3 regions of the Providencia sp. 2.29 genome follow, and region 3 is predicted to be linked to each of the others. Evidence: predicted binding sites of a transcription regulator. Region 3 holds the regulator's gene; each other region holds the start of a gene.

Region 1 (10,423 bases), 560 kb from region 3:
CGCTCAAATAGATCACCGTGCCATTATCACGCATCACACGTTGGTTTTCTTCAGATAGGATAATGCCGCCCCCCGTCGATACCACGGCATCTGGATCGGCTATCGATTTTAATACTTCACTTTCTAAGTGACGAAAGTATTCCCAGCCATGTTGTTCTACTATCCGCGCAATACTGGTTCCCGCACGTTCAACAATCAATTTATCGGTATCAATGAATTGACATGCTTTATAATCAGCCAATCGCCTACCGATTGTTGTTTTCCCTGAACCTCTCGGACCTATTATGTAAAACATTTTGATTCATCCCATTGTCATGATCATTACGAGGCATACGCTACGCGTTATAGATTTTTTAGTCTCAAAACAACCAATAATCATAAAAACAAAGCCACACGCTAAGTGTGGCCTAATTATTATTATTTAACTTTTAAGCTCGGTTAAGGAAGTCTCCATAACCAATCCATTTGTATGTCGTCAAGGCATCTAATCCCATTGGACCACGAGAATGCAGTTTTTGTGTACTCACAGCAACTTCAGCGCCTAGTCCAAATTGACCTCCGTCGGTAAACCGAGTACTTGCATTGACATACACTGCCGCAGAATCTACACGTAGGACAAAGTAGTCAGCTTGGCGGATAGATTCCGTTAAAATAGCATCGGAGTGTGCGGTGCCATAGGTTCGAATATGGTCGATTGCCGCATCAATCCCCGAGACAATTTCAACATTCAGATCGAGTGATAACCACTCATCCACTAAGTTTTCAGGCGTGACATCGACCACTTTTGCAGGCCCTTTTTGCAAGTACGGCATAGCTTGCTTGCTGGCATGTAAAGTGACCTGCTGTTCAGCCATTTTTTGGCTTAGTAGAGGTAAAAACGCCGCCGCAATTTTTTCATGAACCAATACGGTTTCAAGTGAATTACAAGCGCTTGGACGTTGGACTTTTGCATTAATCAGCACGTTGATTGCTTTATCAAAATCAACTGATTCATCAACAAATGTGTGACAAACACCAATCCCACCGGTGATCACAGGGATCGTCGATTGCTCACGACACAATTTATGTAGCCCTGCTCCACCTCTTGGGATCAGCATATCAACATAACGATCTAATTTGAGTAGCTGCGCCACTAATTCACGATCAGGGTTATTAATCGCTTGAATAGCATTCGCCGATATGCCGCTATTTTTTAATGCTTTTTGGATCACATCTGTGATAGCCAAATTGGTATTATGCGTTTCTTTACCACCACGTAAAATCGCCGCGTTACCTGTTTTTAAGCATAAAGCAGCCACGTCAACGGTCACATTTGGGCGAGCTTCATAGATCACCCCAACAACCCCTAGTGGCACACGGCGACGTTGTAAATTTAAACCGCTATCCAACAGATTGCCATCAATCACTTGCCCGACAGGATCGGCTAATTGGCACACTTTTCTAACATCATCCGCGATATTTTTTAGGCGCTCTGGCGTTAGTAATAAACGATCTTGCAGTGCAGGCGACATCCCATTTGCACGAGCTTGTTCTATGTCTTTTTCGTTAGCGGCAAGAATCGCTGCACTTTCTTGTTCCAGTAGATCAGCAATTTGCTCTAAAGCCGCATTTTTTTGTTTTGTACTTAATTGGGCGAGTTGCCATGAGGCTTCACGAGCCGATTTTCCCATTTGTTCTAACATAATTAACCCACTATCATATCGTCGCGGTGGACAGCTACAGAGCCATGTTCATAGCCCAGTATGCGGCCTATTTCCTGTGAATGATGGCCCGCAATCATTCTTAAAGCGTCACTATTATAATGAGTGACCCCGTGAGCAAGATCTTTACCTGCCATATTCCGTATCCGTACAACGGCACCACGGGAAAAATCACCTTCAATTTTTTTGATGCCTTTCGGCAGTAAGGAGCTTCCTTTTTCCATAATAGCAAGTTGAGCGCCATCATCGATATATATATCGCCAGCCGCTGGAGCACCAAAGATCCAACGCTTGCGGTTTTCCATTGGGTTTTTCTGCCCATAAAACCGCGTGCCTACTGGAATATCTTCAATCACCGCGTTGATCACATCTGGCTTATTACCTGCCGCAATAATGACATCTATTCCTGCTCTTCCTGCAACATCGGCGGCTTGCAACTTAGTTGCCATCCCCCCCGTCCCCAAACCAGTAACACTTCCCCCCGCCATTTCACGCAATTCATCATTGATGCCATACACTTCTGGGATCAGTTTTGCATTCGGGTTACTACGAGGGTCAGAATCAAATAACCCTTCAATATCTGTCAATAATAGCAATTTGTCAGCATCACCAAGGATAGCGGCAAGGGCTGATAAATTATCATTATCCCCCACTTTAATTTCAGCGGTTGCGACAGCATCATTCTCATTAATCACAGGCACAATGCCATTATCAAGCAGAGCCTGCAATGTATCTCGGGCATTCAAAAAGCGCTCTCTGTCTTCCAGATCGGCCCGTGTCAACAGCATCTGCCCAATATGAATACCATAAATAGAGAATAGACGTTCCCATAACTGAATAAGGCGGCTTTGCCCTACCGCTGCAAGAAGCTGCTTCGACGCGATTGTCGCTGGAAGTTCGGGGTAATTAAGGTGTTCACGACCAGCAGCGATAGCGCCAGACGTGACAATAATAATACGATGCCCTTTTTGATATTGTTGCGCACACTGCCTGACTAACTCAACAATATGAGCTTGGTTCAATTGCCGTGAGCCTCCGGTCAATACACTAGTGCCTAATTTAACAACAAGTGTCTGGCTATTTTTCATCATTTTTCTGCCATTAAAATTAATCAATACAAATTAGGTATCATTTTTATCAGTTGGCGCGCGTTATGCCAACAGGCATAACGCTAAATTCAACAAAAGTTGGCTTAAAACAATTTTATGCGCTTAATTCCAATTTAAATTCTGCCATTTTTGCGGAAGGAAACAAAGATAGCTCAAGCTCAGAAAGTTGTTTGGAAAGGGATTGATGGAAGGATATGAGGTTCTGCTCAATGATATCAAGGGTTGCATTATCTTTCAGTGGCTTATCTTGCCAAGTACCATGAACATTGTACAAACCCAAATGGTATGAATACTCAAATCCATCTTCATTTGGCGATAATAGCATCCACCAGCCCCAAAACTCGCGTCTTTCTGGTGCTGAATTGACATTAACGCAAACAGTTAGGCTATCGAAAAAATAGCAACCATCTAAACATTGCTTTTCTCGTAGATAAGGTCCTAAAGCAGAAAACTTCTTTAAATACTTCCCATTAGAGTAATCAGTAGGTAACGCCATGTAAGGATCTCCTTTTTGAGAAGATCCCTTTTTAACAAAAGTTAAAAAATAATCAAGTTATTAAATAAAATTAAACAATTTTACTTTTTAACCAATCTGTTGTTTCACTCAGTGACTTTTGGAAGTTTTCAAAAACAGGTGTCTCTGGCAGGGTTAATATATGGCTATCCATTGATGAACGCCTGATCAAATCGGATTCTGCTTTAGGACTATAAATATCACCTTTCCAATAAACCGACATCATAGGCACACGACAACGACGCCCTAAAAGCCCTTGATTTTTTAATGAATAGCAACTTAATTCATGCCGTAATGCCGCACCATCAACATGATAAATTCCTAAACGACTGGCGAAAACATCCAGCTCCATACGTGGAATATCGCGCTGATATTTTTCTTCATGCAATAAACTGTGTACAACTGGCCCTAAGACAGCGACAGCTTTGATTTTATCAGGGCACATATAGGCAAGCCTTAAAGCGACATTGGCGCCAAAGCGCAACCCAACAAGGCCAAAGCGTGTATGGTCTATCCATGGGATTGTGTTTAGCTGGCGAACCACTTGTTCATGGAGTTCACTGGTTTCTTGGGATAGCTTATATTTAATTGAATAGCCAATTGACGGCATATCTAATGTCAACATGGCAATACCAAGTGGCTCAAGGTAGTCACGGAAAAAACGGCAATAGTCGATTTGTAAACTATCCAGCGTTCCACATACCATGACTGTCGGATAAGGCCCCTGACCCGTTGAAGGGATATGTAAAAAGCCACATACCTCTTTATTACCATCGACCTTAAACGCGATTTTTTTCAGTTTATAACGCGAAAATTGTGCGGCGCTATCATAGGCTTTGCATGCCAAGAGAATCGCTTGATCCGCTAATTCATCGCCTTTTATAAAAGGGTAAGCGGCAATACTGTACAAATTGGCAGCACGCAACCATGCCCGACTGGCTTTTTCTCCTCCTTCAAACTGCAAGGCTTTTTGTTGCCATTGCATGGCTTGATGAGACCACTCAAAGCACCAGTTACCGCGACGATTACCAATGATGGTATCAAGTAAATGTTCATCACTACGTTCGGCTTCTGTTACCGCAATACGGCTCAAAACCTCTTCAATTTCTAAAGCGTCAATACCACGCCAAATCCACAACAAGCGATTGATCATACGATACCAGCCCGCGTGCTGGGCACCACTTAATGCCGAATGGCTATTGACAATAGGGGCGCTATAAGCGGAGTAAGAAACTAATGTTGATGTTTCAGTTTGCTTAACTTTTGGCTTGAACAGTTTTTCGGAGAGATTTTGTTGAGTCATCCTGATAACCTGTCGGTTGAGCTAAAATAAAAAGGGAATGCCATTGCATCCCCCTTATCATAACGTTTCGTGTTTAATTTTATTAGGTAATAATGTTTTAAGCATCATAATAAAGGGCACACCCCATATTAGCGCTATTTTTACCTGTCATTTAGATCTAACTCAAAACCGTTATGGTTTATTTATCTTGCTCACACAAAGGCTTTACAAACACCACGCCCATATCCCATGGCTGTTCAATCCACGTGTTTTGTGGAATATCAACGACATAATCATCCACCAATGGGCGGCCTGCTGGTTTTGCAAAAATTGTCACAAAATGTGCTTTCGGGTACATATCACGAATGGCTTTTGCAGTACCACCAGTGTCAACGAGGTCGTCAATGACAATGAAACCTTCCCCATCACCTTCGGCACGTTTAATGACTTTCAATTCACGCTGGTTGTCATGGTCATAGCTGGAGATGCATACGGTATCAACATGGCGGATACCCAATTCACGTGCAAGAAGTGCACCTGGTACAAGGCCACCACGGCTAACCGCGATAATGCCGGTCCATTGTTCGACTGGTAATAAACGTTGTGCGAGTTTACGGGCATGTATTTGCAACATATCCCACGTTACGACATATTTTTCGCTCATAAAATTCGGGTCCCGACTGCTGAGTAATACTGAAATGTGTCTTGCGGAAAAAAGGTTGCGCGAGATTATAGTGATTTGACACAGCAAAAACCAGCAAAAACGGATAATTGTGATGAATTAATATGATTTACACTGACTATTTATAACAATTAGGTGTATGCTGAGAAAATCAATCGTGTGGCCTGAATATCTGTGCCACACCTTTTAAGCAGAATAAGTAGCTAAAAATAAATAAGACCAAAGTCGCTTAAGGAGATCTAACGTGTCTGAACTAGCCAAATTGTCACCACAGCCATTATGGGATATTTTTGCCAAAATTTGTTCAATTCCCCATCCTTCTCATCATGAAGAAGCGCTAGCAACACACATTATCGAATGGTCAAAACAAAAAGGGTTTCATGTAGAACGTGACCAAGTCGGTAATATCTTGATCCGCAAAGCGGCAACACCTGGCTATGAAAATCGTAAACCTGTTGTGCTGCAAGCACACTTAGATATGGTTCCGCAGAAAAATAATGACACGGTACATGATTTTACCAAAGATCCTATCCGCCCTTACGTTGATGGAGAGTGGGTCACGGCAGAAGGCACAACTTTAGGTGCAGATAACGGTATCGGAATGGCATCTACCCTTGCGGTGCTAGCAGATGATAGCGTTGAACATGGGCCACTTGAAGTACTGTTAACCATGACCGAAGAAACAGGCATGGACGGTGCTTTTGGCTTACAAGCAGGTTGGCTACAAGCGGATATTCTGATCAATACTGACTCAGAAGAAGAAGGCGAAATCTATATGGGTTGCGCGGGTGGTGTTGATTTTACAACAACATTTGACCTCACTCGTGAAGCCGTACCGCAAGGCTACAAAACCTTCACCATGACATTAAAAGGCTTAAAAGGCGGTCACTCTGGTGGTGATGTTCATTTAGGTTTAGGTAATGCTAACAAGCTGTTGGCACGCTTCCTTGCGGGCCACCAAGAAGAGCTTGGTTTAAAACTGTTAGAATTCACTGGGGGAACCGTTCGTAATGCTATCCCTCGTGAAGGGCATGTGATTATCGCTGTTCCAGCGGATAAAGTCGCTGAACTAACAGCCCTAAGAGCACGCTATGAAGACATCTTAAAAAATGAACTGGCCGTTGTTGAGCCAAACTTAGTTCTTTTATTAGAAGAAACTCAAAGCAACTTGAAAGCGCTGACTGAAGAGTGCCAAAAACGCTTTGTGTTCTTCTTAAATGCGGCGCCAAATGGCGTGATCCGCATGAGCGATGTCGCAAAAGGTGTGGTAGAAACCTCACTTAACGAAGGCGTTGTCACGATGACGGAAGAGAAAGCCGAAGTGATTTTCCTCGTTCGCTCATTAATCGACAGCGGTAAAAACTATGTCGTGAATATGCTGACATCGGTGAGCAAGCTCGCACAAGCACAATACCGTGCAGAAGGCAGCTACCCAGGTTGGCAACCCGATGCAGACTCACCCGTTATGCATTTAGTTAGCGAAACTTACCAAAAACTGTTTGGTAAAATTCCTAATGTAATGGTGATCCATGCAGGTCTGGAATGTGGTCTATTCAAGAAGCCTTACCCTGATATGGATATGGTCTCTATTGGGCCAACCATTCGTGGTGCGCACTCACCTGATGAGCGAGTACATATCGCCAGTGTTGGTGAATACTGGAAATTATTAACAGCGGTCTTAAAAGCGATCCCTGTTAAAAACTAATTGTTTCTTCAAATACCCGTCTTAATGAACGGTCTAGCTTTATGGGATCAGCGTCATTAATGGCGGGTGTTTTTTAGAAATCTAGTAATAATTGCCTTTCTATCTGTGGGCTTAATAACGTTACATGCAGGCCCACTAGCCTAACACCTCGATCTTTACGGCGGTGCTCCCACACTTGCTTAGCTAATGATATTAAGTCTTGCTTGTCTAAAATGGGATAAGCATGCTCTTGAGTTGTTTGCTGAAAGTCATTAAATTTCATTTTTATCCCTTGCCGAGCAATACGGCGGTCCGGTTTCACTTTCATAAGCCTGACTTCCAACTCTTCATATAATTGATTAAGTAATGGTAAGCAATCTTCCCAATGTTGAATATCTTCTGCCAGTGTGCGTTCGACACCAACAGATTTACGTAGCCTATCGGGATTGACTGAGCGTTCATCAATTCCATGGCAACGCTCCCACAGGACTTGACCAAATTTCCCCATCACTTTGATTAAGTTAACCACATCATAACTTTGTACATCACCACAAGTTTCTAGCCCCATATCGAGTAATTTTTGTGCGGTTACCTTCCCTACCCCAGGAATTTTCTTTAATGGCAATGACCAAACAAAGTCGGGCAACGCTTGAGGCGTGATCACGTATTGGCCATTCGGTTTATTTAGATCAGACGCTATCTTGGCTAAAAACTTTATTGGGGCTATCCCTGCCGAAGCAGTGAGTTGCAGTTCATCAAAAATTTGCTGGCGAATGGCTTGGGCAATCAATGTCGCTGAGCCGTGGTAATGCTCACACTCACTGACATCCAAATAAGCTTCATCCCAAGAAAGAGGCTCTATTAAATCCGTATACTGGGAAAAGATTTTATGAATATGTAAAGAGGTTTCTTTATAAAGGGCCATCCTACCCGGTACAACTTTCAGATGAGGACACAACCTTAATGCAACCGCCGTTGACATGGCGCTATGTACGCCATAACGCCTCGCTTCATAATTCGCGGTACTGATGACACCACGGCGGTCAGCACTCCCACCGACGGCAATTGGAATATTGCGCAAACTTGGGTCATCACGCATTTCTATCGCTGCATAGAAGCAGTCCATATCGATATGAATTATTTTACGCATAGCAATCTGATCGACAAACAACACTGTTCAAATATACAGTATATTTATAGACTGTGCAATTATTCCTCAAGCAAGCAACATAGATGAAAATAATTATTATTTTTATTACCCAAAAAACCACCTCAAAACGACTCATTAAAGATGTTTATAGAATGGTTAATTAGTAGGAAAATAATGAATAAAAATTATATTTCATGGTTTAAAATCAATAACTCTACACATCTCTTTTTATCAACATTTAATCACCTTTCTCTGGCTGGATTACTTGTTGTTACCTCCTCTGCATTTGCGCAAAGTACATCGGAAGAGGTTAAACAGACAAAACAACAAGATGATGTCGTTCAATTCCCCGCGCTCTCTGTTGTTGGTAATTTAAATTCCAGTGTCGGTGCCGGTAGCTCTGTATTAAAACTGAAGGATATTGAGCGTACTCAAGCTAATAACCTTGCAGAATTAGTTGATCAGCTACCGGGGATCTCCTCATCAGGTTCACCTCGCCCCGGTGGACAAACCCTAAATATTTGGGGCATGGGCGATGTGGAAGATGTCAAAGTGACCCTTGATGATGCCCCTAAAGGGTTTGAAAAATATCGCCAAGGCTCTGTGTTTATCGAGCCTGAGCTGATTAAACGCATTGACGTAGATAAAGGACCACATAATATTATGGATGGTAATGGTGGTTTCGGCGGAACCGTTAAAATTACCACCAAAGATCCCGCAGACTTACTACTTGCCGATCAACATTTTGGCGCTATGTTCAAATATAGCTATCACACTAATGATCGCCAAAATATTTACAGTTCAGCACTATATGGTAAAACATTAAATGGCGTTGCAGATGGTTTGCTGTATGTCAGTAAACGAAAAGGGGATGATTTACGCCGCCCCGATGGCACTCGATTTGGCTTTTCGCAAGCTGACCAACTCTCTTATTTACTGAAAACCAACCTTTATCTCAATGATGAACACACGCTCAGTCTATCGGCAATGCGCTCCGAATCGGATAACTTAGTTCCTTGGGCAGCCAAACGAGATGAGTTAGCAACACCAACGCAAAAAGAGATTGAGCAATATGGTTTTGACGGTGCGATAAAACGCAAATTGGTCCAACGGGATCAACAAGATCAAAACTATAGTGTGAAATGGAATTATATCCCTGAAAATAGTGATTGGATCAACCTAACGACAACTTATGCTTGGTCTAAGAGTCAACAGCATGATACCCGACCAGAAAATGCTTCAAAATACTTAACCTCCAGCTTAGGGAATAAAAGTTGGGTTGACTATACCGATCAGCTATTTGATATCCATAATGAAAGTCTATTTGATACTGGTCGTTTAGAACATCAACTTACTATAGGTGCTCGTTGGCATAAAAATGATCGCGGTATTTTGATGTTTGATGCGGGAAAAGCGAAAAACCCTAAATATAACTATGGTTATTATCAGCCACAATTTATGCCAGCAGGTGTTCAAGAAACCACTAGTGTATATCTCCAAGATGCGATTAGTTGGCACACACTCACTGTCACACCGGGCTTACGTTATGACTATGTGCAGAACAAAGGTAAAGGAAACTTAGCCGCAACCTATATGGAGCAAGACCCGCTAATTGGTCATGACTACCGTTCTGTCACTTATAGTGGTATTTCACCTCACTTAGGCATTCTTTGGAAAACGACACCGAATCTCACTTTATTCGGGGATGTTAGCCGCACATGGCGTGCACCTGTTATTGATGAACAATATGAGGTGCAATTTGCCAATAGTAGTTTAACCGGAAGTAGTCGAAACTTGGGTAAGGAGCGCATGGATGGGGTACGTTTAGGCGCAATACTCGACTTTGATCAAGTCATACAGGCCAATGATCAGCTGCAGATACGAACCACGCTTTTTCGTAACAGAGGAAAGGATGAGATATTCCGCCGCCGTGGTGAATACTGTGAAGCCAAGAAAAATGGTACTGGCGATTGTGGTCGCCCCTTATCCAATTACCGTAACTTACCCGGTTACACCATTGAGGGCTTAGAAATTGAGCTATTTTATGATAGCCCGAATGTATTCGGTAAAATGGCCTACTCCGCCATCAAGGGTGAACGTGACGCTTCCCCTCGAGACCCTTGGTTTGGGCAAAAAACATGGATTGGTGAGATCCCACCAGATACTTTACATGTTATGTTGGGGTATAAACTCCCTCAATGGAATGCCAACTTTGGTCTCACCGGTGACTTTGTTGGTCATCAAGTCCGCTCTCCCGCAGATAGAGATCCTAAAGCCGATTCATGGGGATACCCAAAGTCGA
Region 2 (10,423 bases), 1.5 Mb from region 3:
TCTAAGCTCTATGATCTTAATGGCAAAATTATTATTAAGGTAAATCAATAATAAATCCAACACCTTTCTTATCTAACCCATCTGTCACTCGGATAGTCGCATCAATTTTTGTCGCAAGATTATGGACAATGGAAAGCCCAAGGCCACTTCCTGTTTCCATTGTTCCGGGTACACGATAAAAACGTGAAAAGATAAGTTGGCGACTTTCTTCAGGGATCCCTCGACCATTATCTTGCACGGTTATAGTGGCACCGAACGGACTTAAATCTCTAATGGTGATCTTAATTTTGCCTTTTTTGTCACTATATTTAATCGCGTTTTCCAGCAAGTTGGTAAAAATAGTGGTCAATGCAAGTTTATCGGTGGTAATAAAAACATTATCAGGACTTTGTAATTCAATATCGATATCTTGGCTAATCGCATGGGGAACATGTGATGAAGTGATATGGGAAATTAAAGTAGGTATATTAATTTGCTCTTTATTGACAGAAAAGTCTTCAGCTTCTAAGCGTGCTAAATCAATAAGTTGGTGAGACAATGAAGCTGCCCGATTTAAAGCGGCTTGCATATCTTTGACAATCTCCTCCCTCTCTTTGACATTGTCTATTTGCATCAATAAATGCAATTGTGCAATCACAGCAGCGATAGGGGTTCGGAGTTCATGGGCGGCATCTGCCATAAAACGTTTTTCGCGCTGGTTGGCGGCATCGACCCGCAACATGAGATTATTGATAGCAGTAATAATAGGGCGGATTTCTTTATATTGCTCTTTGACTTCAATTGGCGTCAAATTCCCCGGCTTACGGCTGGAGATTATAGTTGCAGCTTGTCTGAGTGGTCGCAAACTGAAATAAGCGGTGACAATAATAGCGATTAGCATGATACCTAATATAAATAATAAAGGTATTGCGGTGCCTTCTGCAGGGCTGCCAATTATTGATTTACGGTCAAAATAGGATTCACCAAGGATCACCTCAATGGTGTGCGCGTCATTCCATGACACAGTAAAGTGCCAATTTGGTTGCTGTGCTTGTAATTCATTGAACGTAATATTGTCAGTTATATTAATTTTATCGCTATTACGGTATAGCACTTCACCATGTTGATTACGGATCACAACAAAAGGCTTATAGGAGACTTCCAAGCCATTTTCCATCGCATCGGTATACATTTTTTGTAATGAGGTGGCGATACGATCAAAATATTCAGGATTATTGGTAACGGCGCCTAAAGTATCAGCAAAGCCTTTGGTAACAATTTGTTGTTGCCGGTTAAAATCATCATCAATGCTAGGTAAATAAAAAAATTGTAGCCAGCCAACGAGCAGCCCCCACAGTAAAACCACTGAGCTTATCTGTAAGAAAAAGGTGTAAATAAAAAAGGATTTAACTTTCACTTGGCTGAGCTTCTTTTTTAAGTAAATAACCAATGCCGCGGATAGTGATAATGCGATCTTTACCTATCTTGCGTCGTAAGTTGTGAATATGTACCTCAAGCGAATTACTTTCTATTTTATCATCGAAACCAAATAGGCGCTGTTCAAGATCGGCCTTGCGAACTACATTATCGGCATTTTTCACTAATTCATATAAAAGTTGATACTCTTTGCCTGATAGTAGCAAAAGCTGATCATTTAAGAGCACTTGGTGATTGATTGGATTTAATTGCAGATTATCCAATTGCCAAATTTCCGATGAAAAACCTGCCATACGGCGGCTGACCGCTTTTACACGAGAAATTAACTCTGGCATGGCAAATGGCTTGGTTAAAAAGTCATCGGCACCAGAATCTAGACTGGTTACTAAATTATCCATCTGATTACGTGCGGTCAAAATAATAATCGGTATTGATTGGCCTGAGCGGCGCCATGCGATTAATTCCTCATTACCATCACCATCAGGCAATCCTAAGTCTAGGAGCATGAGATCAAAATTACGGGAATTGAGTTGTTGTTTAGCATCCGAAAGTAACCGTACCCAAAGTGGATTAAAACCTGCAAGTTCTAAGCCACGGCAGAGTGCTTTGCCTAATTGGAGATCATCTTCGACTAATAGAATATTCATTTTATCACCTCTCTGGCGAGCAGTATAAGCAGGCAACATTTTTCCGACAATATAATCAAGGTCAATTCAACGTGAGATTTAATAAAGCCTTAAGGTTTGTTTAACCCATTTTTAAGGTATGAATGAGTAATAAGATTATTATTTTAACGTCTTTGCAGTTATAGGAATAACTAAAATGAAATTACAACTTATTGAGAGCACAGCTTTCGTTACGGTTATTTTTATCTCAATGATTTTAATAGGGAAAAATTTTAATTTGCCGAAGGAAAGGTTATTTCCAGCGGTTTCAATAAACGAAATTCATGCTTGTACAAAAATAAAAAGTTGCATTGCAAATGAGAAAATCACTAAAGAAGTAAAGAATGGTACTAATCCGATGAAGGAAATCAAAACGTTTATTAGGCAGAAAATTTATTAATAAATAAGATAGGAAACTTCTAATGAAACAATTGTGTTCAGCGGTAACCTTGGTTGCGGCATTATTACCCTATAGTGCTGTCATGGCAGGGGAAACTATGCTGATATTAGGAGCTGGTGGCTCAGTAATGCCCGCTTATGAGGGATCCAATAAATACCTATTTTCACCGACAGTTGATATTAACTATGGCTATATATCCGATGATTATGGTGTATTTAGTATTGGATTAGAAGGGGCGGAATGGGCAATTGGTTTAACAGATAACTTCACGTTTTCTAGCCGAATTGGCTATGATGCCGGACGAGATGAAAAAATAGGGATTTTGGGCAATAAAAATGAAGATCTCAAAGGGATGGGCGATTTAGATGGTTCAATGACCGTAGGAGCCACAGTCAACTACTCAATCAATAACTACCAGCTTTATGTTTCAGCAGACATGGCAACCAAAGATCGCCACTATGGGGGGCGAAATATTGGTAGAACAGTGAACGTTGAAATCGGTGGTATTGGTAATTACCAAATAAATAGCAAGTGGGATATTGAATATACGTTAGCGACGGTCTGGGGAAATAAAGCTTATAATCAAGCTTATTTTGGCGTATCAAAACAGCAGGCAAGTCGCTCACGCTTTAATGAATATGACGCGGGAAGTGGCTTTAAAGATATTCACGGTGGTGCCATATTAAATTATAACCTAAATGAAGACACCGCGCTTTATACTGGCGTTGGTGCTTATTACCTAGTTGGAGATGCTGCGAAAAGCACGCTTACTGAGCAGCGTTTAGGATGGGTTGGTTTAGCTGGAATAAAATACACTTTTTAAAACGTATTATTTTAGATAGTGGCAAAGGAATGCTGAGCTAATTTAGCCAGACATTCCTTTAATTGACCACATGCCTAATCCATTGAATTTTGTTCAGGGATCCAGCCATCGTCCAGCCAAATTTCCTCTAATATCTCTTCAATACGAGCCTTATCTTGCGCAAGTTTGGTGCCTGAAATATTAATTCGCTGGCTAGAGCTAAAAGCAACCCGCGTTATCATGTCTGGATATTGTGGGCTAAGTTTACGAGTAATTTCAGTTTCAAGTGCTTGCAAGATAATATCACTAGGTTTTTGTGGTGCATTTTTATCAAATAAAATCTCAATGCGTAACATAATCGCCTCTACCTAACACTGTATTCATATACAGTATTTTTAGATTGAGAGAGGGATAAAGTCAATATCAGAATGATAATATTTTTTAAAAGACCAAAGGATTGTTATCCTTAAGAGGTAATTATCTATTTTTATCTATGAAAAACAAATGATTATATTAGCTTCTTACCCCAAGAGAAAGTGAAAATCAGTTGCCGAGTAATAGATAATAGGTATGCTAACAGGGTTTGTTTGTAAAATAATGGATTTTAGTTTAATGCTGACCGTCACGAGATTAACAGAGAAAGATTCGATAGAAATAGAAAAGGTCAATGGCCTCTACGATTTGTCATTCCCAGCTTATGAAAAAAGAAGTTATCAAGGACGACAAAGTATACTTAAACATAAAGATTATTATTTGTACTCTTTTTCTGATGAAGGTGTTTTTATTGGTTTTGTAGGAAGTTGGAAAATTGGTGATTATTTTTATATTGAACACCTTGCTATATCGCCTAATTTACGGGGAAAGGGATACGGTCAAAAAGTGCTAAGCGGCTTCTGTGAACAAGTGAGTCGGGTTATTCTGGAAATCGACCCTGTTATCGATGAAATTAGTGAGAAAAGGCTGCGTTTTTACCACCATTGCGGCTTTAAGCAAAATGAATATCAACATGCCCATCCAAGTTATCATCCTGAATATGCACCGCATCAATTGGAAATTTTAAGTTATCCAACAAAGATAAACCCGCAAACCTATCAGCAATTTAATGAAAAATTGACAAATGTAGTGATGCACGCTTCTTTGTTATAAGGTTTTAAATTAAACATTATGTTTGCTCAGTGGTAGAAGGTGTTCATCGGTAAAAATAGATCAATTCAGGATCGCCTTCGTCAAGGTTCTCTATTATTCCACTCGAAATAAACTGAGCATTCGCGAGTAATCTTTGCATGGAAACATTTGATTGATTGGTTGAGGTGAATAGTTTTGGAGTCACACAAGTTAATTTAAGCTGTTCTATTAACTGTGAGCCTATGCCTTGTCGCCGAAATTCGCTATCAACCATCAACATTTCAATAAATCCACATCCAAAAAAGCGGTAATGTAAAACGCCATAGGCAATAATTTGGCTCTGGCGTTCGATGAGATAGCAATTCTTCTCATTAACCCATTGCTGAATATTTTGGGCTCGTTCAGCAGTCGCTACGCTATCAATGTGTTTCAGTGCTTCGATATCTTGTGGTGTGGCGAGTCGAAAATAATCCAATCATTGTTCCTTTTTAATAATTATCATGCCGCTGTCTTTGTGCTATTAGCGTGTAACTGATTCAGACGGCGTGAAAATAAGCCTCATTAACGTTAGAAAAAACTTGCCGAGATATTGATACATAACCCTAAGATTGCCATGTTAAAAATAAAAGAAATAACGGACTGTAGCAATACCGCACGACGCATAGGAGTTGAGGCAACTTCAACATCCGCTGTTTGTGACGCGACGGCAATAGTAAAAGAGAAATACATAAAATCGGAATAACTCGGCTCAAGCAATTTATCAGGAAACCGCAACCATGGCTGTTGTTTATCTGAATTACTGTAATACAAATGTGCATAGTGCATGGTAAAGCCGGTAGGAAGCAGTAACCACGAAGAAATCAGTGTTGAAGCCGTTAGTGCATAAGAAACAAATTTATCATCTTGCGAAAAATCGCCATGGCCCCCTAACGCAAAAAATAACACCAATAAACTGACACAACAGCCCGCGACGAGAAAAAATATAACCATACGCGCACTTTCATCCTCAACTCTGGTTATTTTGCGTATATCTTTGACTTTATGATTAATAATTCGAGCAAAGAGAAAAAGTAAATAGATCCAAGCAAAGGCGTTCCAACTTAGGATCAAACACATCATAGTGCCTTGATATGGCAACAGAGCGAAAAAGGTAGTCAATGCAACAAGCAAAGAGATAATAAAGCGAGGCCGTGAACGAAATGCATGACGGAGAATATGTGTAATATGAGCAGGGTAACGTAACATCGACTAAACCTTCAACAGAATAGAAAAATAATATTCACTATATCAAATAGTTGTATATTTGTTCTAAGTAAATTGCACTATGATGGAAACCTTTGCACGATAGGTGCGTTGTCGCGGCGCAGTTTTTGCGATATTTCGTTATTAAGTGAGGTATGATTAAGATACTATCGAACATAATAAATCAGTGTAATTACTATACCTGAGGCTCTAATTTTGCTATTTTTTGCCAGCGAAAAGGGGATTTGTTCTTTTTTTATTGAGAAACACCAGAGATAACTTTTACTGAGCCTGAGATAATATATGAAAACATCTCTGTTATCACAGAAAATGCCATTCGTTGCCATAATAGGCTGGCTGTTGCTTTATTATGTGACAGGTGAGATTTCAGAAATTCTCACGCCACCTAACGCTGAAATTTCCGTTGTCTGGTTTCCTGCCGGAGTAGCAACGACGGCATTTCTATGTATGCATAAACGCCAATGGCCAATATTGTTATTTGGCTTCATTGTGTTAAATCTTTTTTTAGATGGCTTTGATAGTGAAGCTATTCTAATTTCAGTTCTTTACTCTATTTTAGGGGTACTTTCCTGCATTATTATTGCTTGGATTGTACGCAAATATGCCCATCAAGATGATGATTTGCATATTATCTTATTATGGCTATTTACCATCATCATCGTCAGTTTGTTAGATGCGGTATTGTTTTCGGTCAGCATGTATTGGTTGGATCATACTTCGATTAAAAATATCTTTTGGGATGGATTTATTGCTGATATTACGGGGAATATATTTGCTACAACAGTGATGATGGGGTTAATAAATACCCGATTTAAAACGATAACTAATTTGCGGATGCATTTAATTTGGGGCGTCATCGTTCTTGGCTTACTGATTATGAGTACTATCTTGATATTTAATGATAGTGCAATACAACTGTATAACGCCTATTTCCACCATCAACGTAATCTTATTCGGCTATCTTTGCTGTGTATCCCTGTTTTATTTGCCGTTATTTTATCCTTGCTCTGGGGGAACCGTGGGGGGTCATTAGCATTATTAGTGCTTGCCACTATCACTATCTATTATACCAGTAATCGACAAGGGCCTTTTTATCTTCACGGCTTGTTTCGTCATGAGTCTCTTTGGCTTATTCAAGGTTATTTGACAGTAATATCGCTATTAATGGTATTTTTGCGCGTTGTGACGCGTAGCACTCAACGGATCGATGAAAATCAAGGCATCTATACTCGACAGCATCTTGTTTATCAATTGAATTTAAACGATGGAACGATTGAATGGGGAAACTCAAATAACGGTATTCCTGATACAGATATTACTGCATGTTCCAATATTAAGCAGCTTATCGAGGCCATTCATCCTGAGGATCAGGAAAAACTTAATCAGCATTGGTATTCACAGCAGCATCATGCTGTTCTTCCCACAATACTATTTCGTTTTGCGGATAGCGATGGCCACTGGTGGACGATAGAAGATCGTGGCAGTGTATTTTTTGGTAGCAGCGATCCCATGATGGTTGTTGGTAATTGGTTTATTTCAAGTGAAGTTTCTTGAAATTGAGGTCATAACAAGGGATAGGTGATGCTACAAATTGCATTATTACTCTTTGGTGCGGAGTTCATCAGAGGAAAAGCTCATTACCTTTGGGGTATAGGGAGCCTTTGGTGTTTGATGGGTATTTTTATTTTTATTGATGGCCTTGATGGGAATGCTTTCTTCCCGATACATCTCTTTGGTTTGTTATTATTACTAGAAAGTTTGGTGACATTAAGTGTCGCTTCGAGTGGGGTTGGTACCCAAAAAGCAATACTCTTTTTTAAAGGTTGCCTATTTCTGTTTTGCGCACTGGTTATATTAATCAATCAAAAATTTAGTAATGTACTGCTATCAGCAATGTTTGGCTTTGCTTACTTTTTTACTGGTTTATTTGTGGTCGTGTCTGCATGGGTTGTTCGTTTCCCCGGATGGCAATTGGTCATGATATGGGGAGGAATTGAAATATTTTTTGCATTCTTTCTGTTTACGCATCATCAAGCCACTATCTCCTTTTTTCTCGGATTTTTAATGATAGGAAGTGGTTTAGGTTGTTTGCGAATTGCATTGCGCGCACGTTATATTCGGCGGGGAACAGCAATATTTGAGCTTATGCGTCCGAGGCCTATGTCATTTAAAAAGACAGGCGCTACCGCAACGAATACGACGGCTTCAACGGCAGATACTTTGAAGCAAAAAATAGATCCTAACTCAGTTTTAACGGTCCATATATGGACACCGGAAGGCTCTGCTAATCAGCGTCCTGTGCCACGCCCAATTATTAATCGCTATATTGCCGCAGTTGATGCCGATGGCGTTATTTCAACAGGGCATGCCGCATTAGAACTTTATCCCTATATCTATATTAGTTTATATCCAGCGGAAGATATTGACCGTTCTCCTTCAGAGTTTTTTAGAATATTGAAGGCAACGGCTGCTAATAATGTGCCGGGGCGTTTTTTACCCGATTATCAAACAGAAGCTTCAGAATGGTGTGATTCAGATAGGAGGATCACTTTCGAGGTTTATAACCCAGCATCATTGATAACTTTTTGGGAAAAATATCGGCAGCACCCAGTTTATAATCTGACATATCAAAATTGCTCTAGCAGCGTTGCGTATGCGTTAGAGGCTGCATTGGATGGGGTTTTATCTATCCAGAAAAGAAGCAGTTTTTTGGGAGTATTAAGTGTACTTTGTATGCCTGAATTATGGATAGCCGCTCAGATACGGCGTCGCGCACGGATGATGGCCTGGACTCCAGGATTGATGATGGATTATGCACGAGCATTACGCGCTATCGTCCATCCAGCGCCTATACCGTGGTACAAGCGCATACCATGGCGGCGCACGTCATAGCATTATGATGAATCAATAATCTATTTTGTTTAACAAGGGAGCGATGAGCTTCCAAAATGAGTCAAAGAGGTCTTTATGCTGAAAGTATACGCAATCTTAATGGTGTCTATATTAGCTGAAACAGCAGCGACAACCATGATGAAAGCGTCTGATGGATTTACCCGCTTGGTGCCGAGTATTATTGTTATCGTAGGTTATGCCGTCTCTTTTTATGGCTTATCGCAGGTCGTAAAAAGTATGAATATTGGCATCGCATATGCGATATGGGCAGGAGTTGGGATATTCCTTGTTTCGGTATTATCGTTCTTTGTTTACAAACAGAAACTCGATCTCCCAGCATTAATTGGACTAGGGTTCATTGCATTGGGCATTATTATTATCCAACTGTTTTCAAAATCGGTTATTCATTAAGCCAGTCTGGTCAAGAGCAGTATGCGGAGGCACTGTATCTTTACGTTAAGAGACTACGATTAAACGACTGATAATAATAAAAAATAAATTTTTCTATAAAATTTGAGCTGGCAGGGTTGAAAAGTGATGAGTCGTCCCTATGTATATTTATGGGTGATAGGTACATCCACTTAATCTCATTAATACTGAAGGAGGAATTATGGCTAACATTAAACCTTTTTCATTATTTCCAACAATTTCTGATAGCTTACTATCTAATCGGTTTGATCAGATAGACCGTTTATTCAGCCAACTCACCGGAAGCAGGCCTATTGCATCACCGGTTCAGACCTATGATCTGAAACAGATTGATGATAGCCATTATGAGCTTACGGTTAGTGTTCCTGGATACCAAGAAAGCGATTTAACTGTTTCATTAAAAGGTGGTCGATTATTGGTAGAAGGGAAACGAGAAGAAAAATCTCAGGAAGATAACGAGAAGTGGCTTCACCGTGGAATATCCTACGGTCAGTTTACGTTGCAGTTTGACCTAGGTAAAAATGTAAGGATAGAAAAAGCGGATCTATCAAGAGGGCTTTTAACGGTGGCCATTGAGTATGAATTGCCGGAAGAAGAGAAACCGCAACTGATAGCAATAGAAAATAAAGATAAAAATTAAGTAATTGATATAGAGTTAGGTTATTAGGCTACACATAAGGTGTAGCCTCAATCTGCAACCCTACCAGCTGGTAGGGTTTTTTGCATTTTATTGTTGCAACTATTTACTCATATTCACTCATTGATAATTAAAAAGTATTGATGATGAAAAGAATATTTTTAGTTGCGTCTCTATTTCTATTGGCGGGAAAAGATACAGCCAGACTTTGAAGACTCCAAAAGCAAACTTTTACCCCTGTTTTACCCCGCTTAAAATTTAGATACAAAAAAACCAACCATAACAGGTTGGTTTTCTTAGGGAATTCTGGTCGGCATGAGAGGATTTGAACCTCCGACCCCCGACACCCCATGACCCCGATAGTAAGCTATAAACACCATTGATTTAAAAGGAAAATAACCTATTTGACTGGTTATGCAAACAGTGCATAAATTACAAAAATCGCATTATATGAATCAATGAGTTAGCTATAGTTTTACCACATATATAATGAGTCGCCTAATTATCCAAAAGAGTTTTTATTTGTAATTTGCTGTCAAAAATGACGGATTTCGCTTTTAAGAGATTCCAAAGTTGCTATAATGCTAGCAAATACTATAAGTAGAAAATTAGGGTCACATAAAATGCTAGTATCTTTTGGTGCTAAAAATTTTTCCTCTTTCAAAGAGGGCTTTGAAATATCCTTTAAACTAGGCAAAAACTGCCCTGCAGAGATATCTAGAGGAAAAAATATTAGTAATCTTGTTTGTGTCAAAGGAGCCAACGGTTCAGGTAAGACTAATATTTTAAGGGCG
Region 3 (10,423 bases):
GCCTTTATATTCCCAAAGTTAATCGTTAATAATTTAGAAACTCTTAGATATATAAAGCTAAAGCACCTTTAAAATTTATTAATTATCAACAGATCCGTATTTATAGTGATATACATCAGTAGCAGAACCATAATCGTTCATAAAACGCCATCCACCGCTCATTTTCTCGCCATTAAATTTTATTTTATCTAAAACATATTTATTAAAGGGTGGAATTAGTATTGTTTCTTTTAACTCATTACCATTGTAAGTAAAATCGACAATAGTCATATTAAATGGAGTAGGATTATCAATAACCCATTTACCATTATTTTTATTGATAGTAATTTTTTCATAATCCGAGGTTTTAGGGGCGGATATACCTTCAGGCCGATAAAAAGCCTTGATAACAATCGCCGTTACAAATACAACACTCAGCTTATTTTCTTGTTCATTATTTTTTGATGTTGGCGGTATAGCTCTTGCCTTAAAGTAAAAGAGCGACTCTCTATCTTTAGGTAGATTAGAGTAGTCATTGGGTCTAATTCTTACTGAGTATCCACTATTAGCTTCGACTCTAAATAAAGGAGGTAAAACAATAAAATTATTATTCTGAGATTTTTTATCCTCGCCCAACATTGTTGTTTGAACAATGAGTGGATGATTCGAGTCATTTATAAGTTGAATATCTTGACTCACATCCTTATGTGAAAAAATAATTCTACTTTTATTTAGAGATATTCCATTCGCGAATACGCTGGATGTCATCAGTAATGCTATCAAGAACAGTATTTTTTTAAACATTAGAAAAACCAATTTAGTTAGTCAACCATATAAGTTAACGTGAACGTTGACTTGAATTGACCAATGTTTGCGTCAGATGCACAGTCTTTAACCCCATTCTTGCACATTAAATAGGCATAAAACTGTTTTTCCATGACATTTTCTTGAATATTGGTCCAAATTTTGTTTTTATTTTTATCAAAAAAGACATCATCAGCTTGCGTAGCTGTTTCTTTATCACTGATTCTTATAGCAAAAGTTCTCTCACCAGGATCATCTAAGAATCCATTATTTTCAACAACATAGTTACCATCTAAAGTAATATAATTATTAGCAAAGTCATTATTTTTACACTCCGCTAATTTAATCGAAAAAGGTAATTTAACTTTTCCCTCAGCGGAATCAGACTTTAATCTTGCCAAAGCGATTGAACCAAAATCAATGACATTCTGTGAAGTACCTTCAATAAGGATATCACATGTATTTTTAGGTACAGTCACATTAAATTCTATGTCTACCCCTTCTTTATCCTTTGCATTTGCATTTCCAAATAACATACACACGCCTAAAGTAACCGCAAATATAAGATTATTTCTCTTAAAATTCATTATAATAATTCCTTATTATGGTTGCTCTAACGTAATATCTATAGAGGAAAGCAACTCTCCAGGTTTTAAAGAACTTTCACCATCTAATTTAACCACACTAACTTCGAATAAATTTTCTGCTTTACCATTCCCTTTTATAGTAAAAGGTACATGTTCTGATTTTGAAAGTTCAACTATTTTGCAGCTGGACTCATCGTCTTTACAAGACCATAATACAAACGCTGCATTTGTTATATTATTAGTAGGATAGATTTTATTCATGCTATTAACTTCAGTACCACTGCCCGAAGTTATTTTCATCAGATATGGTACACCCGCATTTCCATTAGAAAAATCAAAGCTATCACATTCATAACCAAATAAAAATTGCTTCACATGCGTTTTATCTGTAACAGCTTCTTTTATTGTGTTGGTCTGTATCGGTAAATTGAAAGTAACATCTAATGTAGGAGAGACAACTTTACAAGAGCCTTTAATGATATTACCTTTAACTTCAAATTTAACTGCATTTGCAACGCTATTAAAACCCAATAAAAACGGTAACGCTAGGCAACCAAGTTTGATGTATTTAAAGTATTTGGCCATCATATTTCTCCTCGCCACCTAGATCATTAATTACAACCCATGTAGCTTGCTTATTATTCAAACCTCCACCGACTGTATAGCTATAAGAACTATATGGCGCAATCATGGTATTCTTTTTCTGTAGGCTTAAACTAACCTTTTTTCCACCAACCACTAATCTATTTAGATTTATGTAGTAAGGAGAGTTATTTTCAACTACTACACCTGATGGAGAGGATTTAATCACTAACTTCTTATATGCATCTTCTATTGATATAGGTAAATTATTAGGACGATAGAATAATTTTATAATATTATTATAGCCAATATTGATACCCGCACCTGTTGCTGGTCCATTAGTTGAGGGGATCATAGTGCCTGTAAAGTAAAAAACTGTTTCTCTATCTACTGGTAGGCTATGAGGCTGTATAAATATTCTAATATCTTGGCTTTTTTTACTATCAACTTTAACTAAAGGTGGATAAATTGCGAAAGGAACATTTTTACCACCGTTCTCTTGGGTTATAGCAAATTTAGCAAGATAGTTAATACTCGTATTATTTCTTGCACTAATAGAAATGCTTTCCTCTCCTTGAGAATAGACTAATCTTGTAGCATTTAACCCTACTCCACCATTCGCAAATGACTGCGCGGAAATAAATGGTAAAATAAAAACAAACAGTAAAATTAACAATCGCAGATTATCTATCGAAAAATTCAAATTTCTTTGTTTTAGTTTTATTGTTTGCATTATCTAAACCTACATTTTCCATCTTCAATAATAAGAGGCTGTAAATAGCCTCTTATGCCATTATCTAAACTTTATCAGTATTAGTTATAAGATACAGAGAAAGTAACTGGTACGTTTAATGTATCAGGAGCAACACCTACTTGAGTCAGTAAAAGTTTAGCCAATACAGGAATTGTAGTGCTACCGTTAACATCTACAGCGTTAGAGAATTTCAGCTCTGTGTCTACGTTTGGTTTGATATCTTTACCACCTGAAGATAATGCAACTGCTAAAGATTTAGCACCTGTGTTTGCAAAATACTCTGGGAATAGTGGAGATTCTTTACCTTCTGCATGAACGAAAATAGCTGCATCTTCTGCTGCTGCTTTAGAACAGTTAGTCAGGATCAGGTTGAAGTTTTTATCTGAACCTAATTGGTCTTTAACATTCTTACCATTAGTTTGGTCAAGAGTAAAAGTACCCCAATCAATTACAGAACCTTCCGCAGTTGAAGCTACATCACAAGAAGCCGCACGTAATTGAGCTTTGAAACGTACTTCAGTGCTTTTTTTACCTACTTCATCAGCAGCTAATGCTGAACCAGCTACCATTGAACTTGCTAATACTGCGATTGTTACTAGTTTCTTGTTGAATAACATTTTAAATACCTCTGTATTTATAACATGTAGTAGTGAAAGACATTGTTATTTAATGTTCAAATTTAAATTCGTTACATCCTTGTAAATCCAGTCCTAAAATTTTGAATATAAACTTGAATAATCAGCATTAGCCTATTTAGCTAACACCATTAGGGTTAAAAAAATCCTTTTAATCCCCTTTTTAAAGGCAAGTCAAAAAAATTGACTCTAAAAAAGGCACTACCCTTTCTACTTACATACTCAAAAACACATATTAAGTAGTCGTATTTTTACGGTTCTAGTGGCTCTTGAATTTAACTTATTGTTAGCTTTCAGCTATCCAGTAATAGACTCCTGAGCACCGCCTATAGTAAAAAATAAAAATACTATTCCTATAAAGGAAAGTGATGGCCAATATAGAAATAGCTATATGGATAAAATTTTCAACCTAGTTAATTAGTCATTTCATTAACTATTAACTAGACAAAGATAATAGCCAACATCAGGAACATATTTAATGTTAGGAGTTTTCTTATATTTGGAAGATATCAAAATCTTTATCTAATCGCGTTTTCTCTAAAAGCAAAACGTAGTAGCATAATTATCTTTTTCAATATGAAGAATATTTCCAAACATCCTCATCAACTGGTTCCAATATTACCGCAACAATATCTTTTGTCAAAAACACAACAAAAAAGCACTACAAACAAAATATAATATTTACAAACACCAAGACAAAAGAATAAACAACCACAAAAGCTAAAAAATCATATTTTTAGCCATCAAAATTGGATTAATTTATATTTATAAAAGGTAAATAATTTATAAAAATTTACATTTGTATCCATTTGTTTGAAATAATTTCATTACATATAAAACTATAAACAAGGAACGTGCTGAAATAAAATTCTATATTTTATAATTTAACAATACTTAACACTAGTTTACACACAAAAGAAGATAATTAAATCTATGTGGTTGAATTGTTGTAAGATAAGTCTTAATTGACATTCACCCTAAATGTAACAGTTCTTTACTTTTCGTGTCATCCGCTTTGAGTGTAATGATTACCCTTTGGTTTTATTTAGAATTTCACCAAATGGCTATTTTTTAATTAAACTTATGGCATTACTTTACTTAGATACAAAGATGTATCTCCACTCAAGAGAGTAATTTTTCAATAGCAATGCTCTATCTCTAATCGTTACCTTTAAAAAACCATGATAATCCTAAACATATCAACGCTGTTCTCCTATATAGATAGGGGAAACATGCCTCATATGCAGTCGCTTAGTAGTGAACGATGATATTCCTTTATCTAAGGGTGAAGTGAGAGAATATAAAGATATTCATCTATAAAGAAGATGATAGAAGTATTTCAAAGACTTCTCGCGGTATGAGTTTATAACTAGAAAAATAAAGTGATATGAAACTCAAGATTTATTTTTGATTATGTGGGTCACGGGCAGTGAAACAATATTCGCTAAATAAATACATTAGAATATATAACTAAGTAAATACTACTCTATTTATGCCTCTACTAATTTTTTATTACAAATTAATTATCCACTAATGAAGTTTATTGATATTGCAGACGACCTTTTAACTATTCATAAAAAGACACTCCCCATAATAGCCTAGTGATTGTTGCTTCTATTGACGAAAAAATACTTACAAAGTACCTTAAGTCACAAATTATCGCTTTATTTTAATTAAATAAGACATCTTAAATAGAATATTTAACCGCTATTGAGATACAAAAAACAAAATGCATAATTTTAAATTTTACACCTTAATTTTATAAGGTTAATGACCGTAGACGGTTATAGCATCCCAAAATCGGCAGTTTTGTGCCGTTTACCGATAAACATCGGTCTAACAGAAAAGCCTAGCCTAAAGCCTCACAATTACTGACGGTTAAGAAAAACGCCCAAACTGTGTTATGACAATTAACCTCAAGCGATACATTTAAAATGTAATATGACTCTATTTTTGTCCGATATTGCGGATTAAAATTTTCATTCTTGTTTTTGATAAATAACTATTTTTCTCTATGTTAGCCCTTTTGCTCTCTTCTTATTTCCATCTCTATCTGCAATGAAGTTATGGTAAACTTGTTTACAACAGCAATTTTCAGTTTTGATGTAAGGTCAATTACCATGAAAAAAATGAGTGAAGATAAACTGCTAGTGATGGCCGAAAAAATTTGCCAATCAAGAGGCGTTCGGCTCACACCGCAAAGAGAAACTGTTTTACGCCTGATTGCACAGCAACATGGCGCAATCAGTGCTTATGACTTATTAGATTTATTAAGAGAGGTAGAGCCTCAAGCAAAACCACCAACGATTTATAGAGGCTTAGAGTTCTTAATAGAGCAAGGGTTTATTCATAAAATAGAATCAACAAATAGTTATGTTATCTGTCACCATTTCGATAACCCGAGTCATATCTCAGTAATGTTGATTTGTGATCATTGCGGAAGTGTCACAGAGAGTGATTGCACAACAATTGAAACAGCAATTATGTCTCTTGCAAACAGCCACCAATTTCACCTGAGACACACTGTGGTAGAAAATCATGGATTATGTCATGAATGTTACGAACTCAGCACTTGCCAGGATCATGAACATTGTGAACACAACCATGAGCAACCGGTTATCACAAAGAAGAAATAAGAAGTGGCGTAGAATTACTGCTGATAGTAGGTACTTGCTGAGGGAGCACTTAAATAGAGTGGCAGACTTTTTATCTAATTTAATAACCTAGTGACAAACCTAGGTTGATATTAGAAAACAGTAAAATCTGCCAGCAATATTTTGAAGGGTGGTTATAAGACCAATATTAACACCAATCACCATTGCGAATCACACCTACCGCTAATCCTTCAATAGTGAAATTTTGTTGACGTAAATCGACAATAATAGGTGCAAACTCTGGGTTTTCGGCGATTAACTCAACGCGGTTACCTTGTTGCTTAAAGCGTTTTACCGTAACCTCATCTTCAATACGCGCCACAACCACTTGCCCATTACGGACATCTTGTGTTTTATGAACAGCTAACAGGTCACCATCCATAATCCCGATATCTTTCATCGACATCCCATTAACACGCAATAAAAAGTCAGCATGTGGTTTGAATAGCTCAGGATCAACCTGATAATGACTTTCAATATGCTCTTGCGCTAATAAAGGTTCGCCGGCAGCGACACGCCCAATTAAAGGTAGCCCCTGAATTTCAGGATCATTTTCTTCTTCAAGCAGTAAACGGATACCACGAGAAGCCCCTGAAACAATCTCTATCACCCCTTTACGAGCTAAGGCCTTAAGATGCTCTTCTGCCGCATTAGGCGAACGAAAACCAAGGCTTGCTGCTATTTCAGCACGTGTAGGTGGCATACCCGTCTGAGAAATGTGATCGCGCACCAGATCATAAACTTGCTGTTGTCTAGCGGTCAGTGCTTTCATTTCGTTCCCCTGTTTGTTTATACAGTCAGACTGTGAGTATATACAGGTAAATGAAGATTTGAAACACTTAAATCACTCGAATGCCATATTTGCCAGTAATCTCACCGATAATCGCTCTGTTTTCGATAATTTCTGACTAGCCAACGAAATAATGCTGCCACAATATCGTCGCCCAAATAACTAAAGCTAACCCAATCGTGATAAACACAGCCGCCGAGCCAATATCTTTCGCTCGTCCAGACAACTCATGATATTCACTTCCTACACGATCCACGACCGCCTCTATTGCACTGTTAATTAATTCTACGATAGCGACCAGTACAACAGAGCTAATCAATAATAATCGGTCGATATAGCTAACATCCAGCCACAACGCGATAATGACAGCAAGTATTGCCGCAACGGATTCTTGCCGAAATGCAGCCTCATTGACCCAAGCTGCTTTCAACCCTTTAAGGGAGTAACCCGCAGCCTTAATTACACGCGTAAATCCCTTAGTTTGGTTTGCCATATTTATTCCTCAAAATTACAAAACAATAATCATTTTTTGCGGTCAAAGTTAATTGTCAGTAACAGATTTGCCAGTTGATTTCTGGTATGCTTGCGAAGCATTGTTAACAAGAGGCTATAATCATTTATGTCACTATGGCGTAAAATATATTACAACACGTTGAATTTACCACTTAAATTACTGGTAAAGAGCAAACTCGTTCCAACGGACCCTATTTCAGAACTTGAATTGGACACCAGTCGGCCCACATTATATGTGCTGCCATATCATTCTAAATCTGACCTTTTAACATTACGTCACCAATGCTTATCTATCGGCCTACCTGATCCTTTGGTCGATAATGACATTAATGGCACTAAATTACCGGCTTACGTCTTTATTGATGATGGCCCTAGAGTATTTCGTTATTATTCTCCTAATCCACGTAAAGAATCGGTGAAGGTATTCCATGCCTACTTAGATTTGCATCGTAGTAATCCGAATCTTGATATCCAAATGCTACCGGCTTCTGTCATGTTCGGTCGCTCTCCTGGGCGTGAAGGGCATACACCGGCGCCGCCATTGCGTTTACTTAACGGTATTCAAAAGTTCTTTGCCATAATCTGGCTTGGGCGAGATAGCTTTGTTCGCTTTTCCCCTCCAGTGTCGATGGGCTTGATGGCGCAAGAACATGGCACAGATACTATTATTGCGAATAAACTTGCACGGGTCGCGCGTATTCACTATTCACGCCAACGCCTTGCTGCTGTTGGCCCTAAATTGCCTGTTCGCCAAGAGCTATTCAATAAGCTGCTAACCTCAAAAGCCATTGAAAAGGCGGTTGAAGACGAAGCCCGTAGCAAAAAAATTCCACTGAAGAAAGCTCAGCAAAATGCCGTCAATATGATGGAAGAAATTGCCGCTAACTTCTCTTATGAAGCGATACGTCTTACTGACCGAGTGTTAAGTTGGACTTGGAACCGCTTATATCAAGGGATCAACGTTCAGCATGCCGAGCGGGTTCGCCAATTGGCGCAAGATGGTCATGAAATCGTTTATGTGCCTTCTCATCGCAGCCACATGGATTACTTGCTGCTGTCATACGTTTTATATCATCAAGGCTTAGTTCCTCCTCATATCGCGGCAGGTATCAACTTGAATTTCTGGCCAGCGGGGCCTATTTTCCGTCACCTCGGCGCTTTCTTTATTCGTCGAACCTTTAAAGGTAATAAACTCTATTCAACCGTATTCCGTGAGTACCTCAGTGAATTATTTGCGCGGGGTTACTCTATTGAATATTTTGTTGAAGGTGGCCGCTCCCGTACAGGCCGTTTACTTCAGCCAAAAACAGGTACCTTGTCGATGACGCTACAAGCGATGCTACGTGGCGACTCTCGTCCTATTACGATCGTGCCCGTTTATATTGGCTATGAAAATGTTCTGGAAGTGGGAACCTATGCCAAAGAGCTACGTGGTGCTGAAAAAGAGAAAGAAGGCTTCTTTTCGATGGTTCGCGGCCTACGTAAATTACGTAACTTAGGCCAAGGCTATGTGAATTTTGGTCAGCCTATTTCACTCTCTCAATATCTCACAAAGCGTGTACCTGATTGGCGCGACTCGATTGACCCTATCGAACCTCAGCGCCCGAGTTGGTTAAACCCAATCGTCAGTGGGCTAGCAGATCACATTATGGTCAATATTAATAATGCTGCGGCAGCTAACGCTATTAACCTGTGCTCAACAGCATTACTTGCGTCGCGCCAACGTTCATTGACGCGTGAGCAACTTATTGAGCAAGTCGATTGTTACCTACAGTTATTGCGTAATGTTCCTTATACGGCTGATGCAACAACACCAAATAAAACAGCGGAGCAATTGTTAGAACATGCTTTGCAGATGGATAAGTTTGAAGTCGAAAAAGATAGTATGGGAGACATTATCATTCTTCCTCGTGAGAATGCCGTCCTCATGACTTATTATCGTAATAACATTCATCACTTATTGGTGTTGCCATCACTGATCTCGAGCATTGTGCTCCATCATGAAAGTATTAGCCGCCAAGATATCCACTATCAAGTAGGGCAAATTTACCCCTTCCTCAAAGCTGAACTGTTTATGCGTTTTGATAGTGGCTCTTTGGTTGAAGTCGTTGATACCTTAATTGATGAGCTAAATAACCAGAAATTAGTGTGCTTAAAAGAAGACGATATTGTCATTCTTAACCCACGTCGTATACGCCCATTACAGTTGCTCGCAGCAGGTGTTCGCGAAACCTTACAGCGCTATGCGATTACGCTTTCTTTACTCAATGCGAGTCCAGAAATTAGCCGTAATACATTAGAAAAGGAGAGCCGCATGCTAGCTCAGCGTCTTTCTGTGCTGCACGGTATTAACGCTCCTGAATTCTTCGATAAAGCGGTCTTTTCAATCTTAGTCGAAACGCTACGGGAAGAAGGCTACATTGATAATGATGAAAACGATATTTTCACGGCCAATGCGAAAAAACTCTATGCGGTTATTTCGCGTTTAATGTCGCCAGAAATTCGTTTGACTATCGAGAGCGTGAGTCAACCAGAGGAGCGCGCTACTGAGACAGAAAAATCAAAAGAAGACTAACTTTTAAGTCTAAAGAAACCAAAAGGGGGAATGCAATTCATGTTCCCCCTTATAAACAAAATCCCACGTTAAAAACGTAGGGTCGTCAGTACGTAAAAGGGGTAATGTGCTTCACATTACCCCTTTACTATTCCACAAATGGTTTACAAGTAACTTAAGAAAATCCCAATAAATAAGATCAATCCAACATAGTTATTATTTAAAAAGGCTTTAAAACACGGTGCTCGTTCCCTATCTACCATTAATTTTTGTTGGTAAATAAACAGCAATGCCGATAGTGATAGTGCGATATAGTACACCGCTCCTAAATCAGCCAATGAACCCACTAACACCAATAAAACAATCATCACGATCTGTAAAATACCAATAATCAGCTTGTCATATTGGCCAAACAGTATCGCTGTTGATTTAACGCCGATTTTTAAATCATCATTGCGGTCAACCATCGCATACTGGGTATCATAAATCACGGACCACAAGATATTGACCAAAAACAGTACCCAGCACACCAATGGTAACGATTCACTGACAGCAGAGAAGCCCATCGGGA

Evidence for each region. Region 3 encodes LexA, which represses DNA repair genes until DNA is damaged. Its sites were predicted from a motif close to TNCTGTATGTACATACAGNA; they were not measured.
Region 1: dinB (DNA polymerase IV) is a predicted target of LexA. The motif match lies at 8,143-8,162, and genes of this name have one in related genera.
Region 2: I3B46_RS08560 (DinI-like family protein) is a predicted target of LexA. The motif match lies at 3,656-3,675, and genes of this name have one in related genera.

The regions. Positions count from the first base shown of each region.
Region 1 covers NZ_CP065420.1:1,026,496-1,036,918, reverse strand. Annotated here, with positions in the region: gene aroL (shikimate kinase AroL) at 1-295, opposite strand, end outside; gene proA (glutamate-5-semialdehyde dehydrogenase) at 429-1,682, opposite strand; gene proB (glutamate 5-kinase) at 1,685-2,788, opposite strand; gene crl (sigma factor-binding protein Crl) at 2,904-3,305, opposite strand; gene frsA (esterase FrsA) at 3,376-4,626, opposite strand; gene gpt (xanthine phosphoribosyltransferase) at 4,805-5,269, opposite strand; gene pepD (beta-Ala-His dipeptidase) at 5,532-6,992, shown strand; gene dinB (DNA polymerase IV) at 7,066-8,121, opposite strand; gene I3B46_RS04510 (TonB-dependent hemoglobin/transferrin/lactoferrin family receptor) at 8,296-10,423, shown strand, end outside.
Region 2 covers NZ_CP065420.1:1,918,883-1,929,305, forward strand. Annotated here, with positions in the region: gene I3B46_RS08540 (sensor histidine kinase) at 35-1,396, opposite strand; gene I3B46_RS08545 (response regulator) at 1,386-2,063, opposite strand; gene I3B46_RS08550 (hypothetical protein) at 2,239-2,481, shown strand; gene I3B46_RS08555 (MipA/OmpV family protein) at 2,504-3,304, shown strand; gene I3B46_RS08560 (DinI-like family protein) at 3,379-3,639, opposite strand; gene I3B46_RS08565 (GNAT family N-acetyltransferase) at 3,854-4,429, shown strand; gene I3B46_RS08570 (GNAT family N-acetyltransferase) at 4,473-4,883, opposite strand; gene I3B46_RS08575 (DUF1345 domain-containing protein) at 4,976-5,653, opposite strand; gene I3B46_RS08580 (MASE1 domain-containing protein) at 5,954-7,225, shown strand; gene I3B46_RS08585 (HdeD family acid-resistance protein) at 7,253-8,563, shown strand; gene I3B46_RS08590 (DMT family transporter) at 8,642-8,974, shown strand; gene I3B46_RS08595 (Hsp20 family protein) at 9,174-9,632, shown strand; gene I3B46_RS08600 (AAA family ATPase) at 10,211-10,423, shown strand, end outside.
Region 3 covers NZ_CP065420.1:463,790-474,212, reverse strand. Annotated here, with positions in the region: gene I3B46_RS02030 (fimbrial biogenesis chaperone) at 79-783, opposite strand; gene I3B46_RS02025 (fimbrial protein) at 801-1,370, opposite strand; gene I3B46_RS02020 (fimbrial protein) at 1,386-1,955, opposite strand; gene I3B46_RS02015 (fimbrial biogenesis chaperone) at 1,939-2,685, opposite strand; gene I3B46_RS02010 (fimbrial protein) at 2,766-3,323, opposite strand; gene zur (zinc uptake transcriptional repressor Zur) at 5,462-5,977, shown strand; gene lexA (transcriptional repressor LexA) at 6,144-6,767, opposite strand; gene I3B46_RS01995 (diacylglycerol kinase) at 6,904-7,278, opposite strand; gene plsB (glycerol-3-phosphate 1-O-acyltransferase PlsB) at 7,405-9,873, shown strand; gene ubiA (4-hydroxybenzoate octaprenyltransferase) at 10,017-10,423, opposite strand, start outside.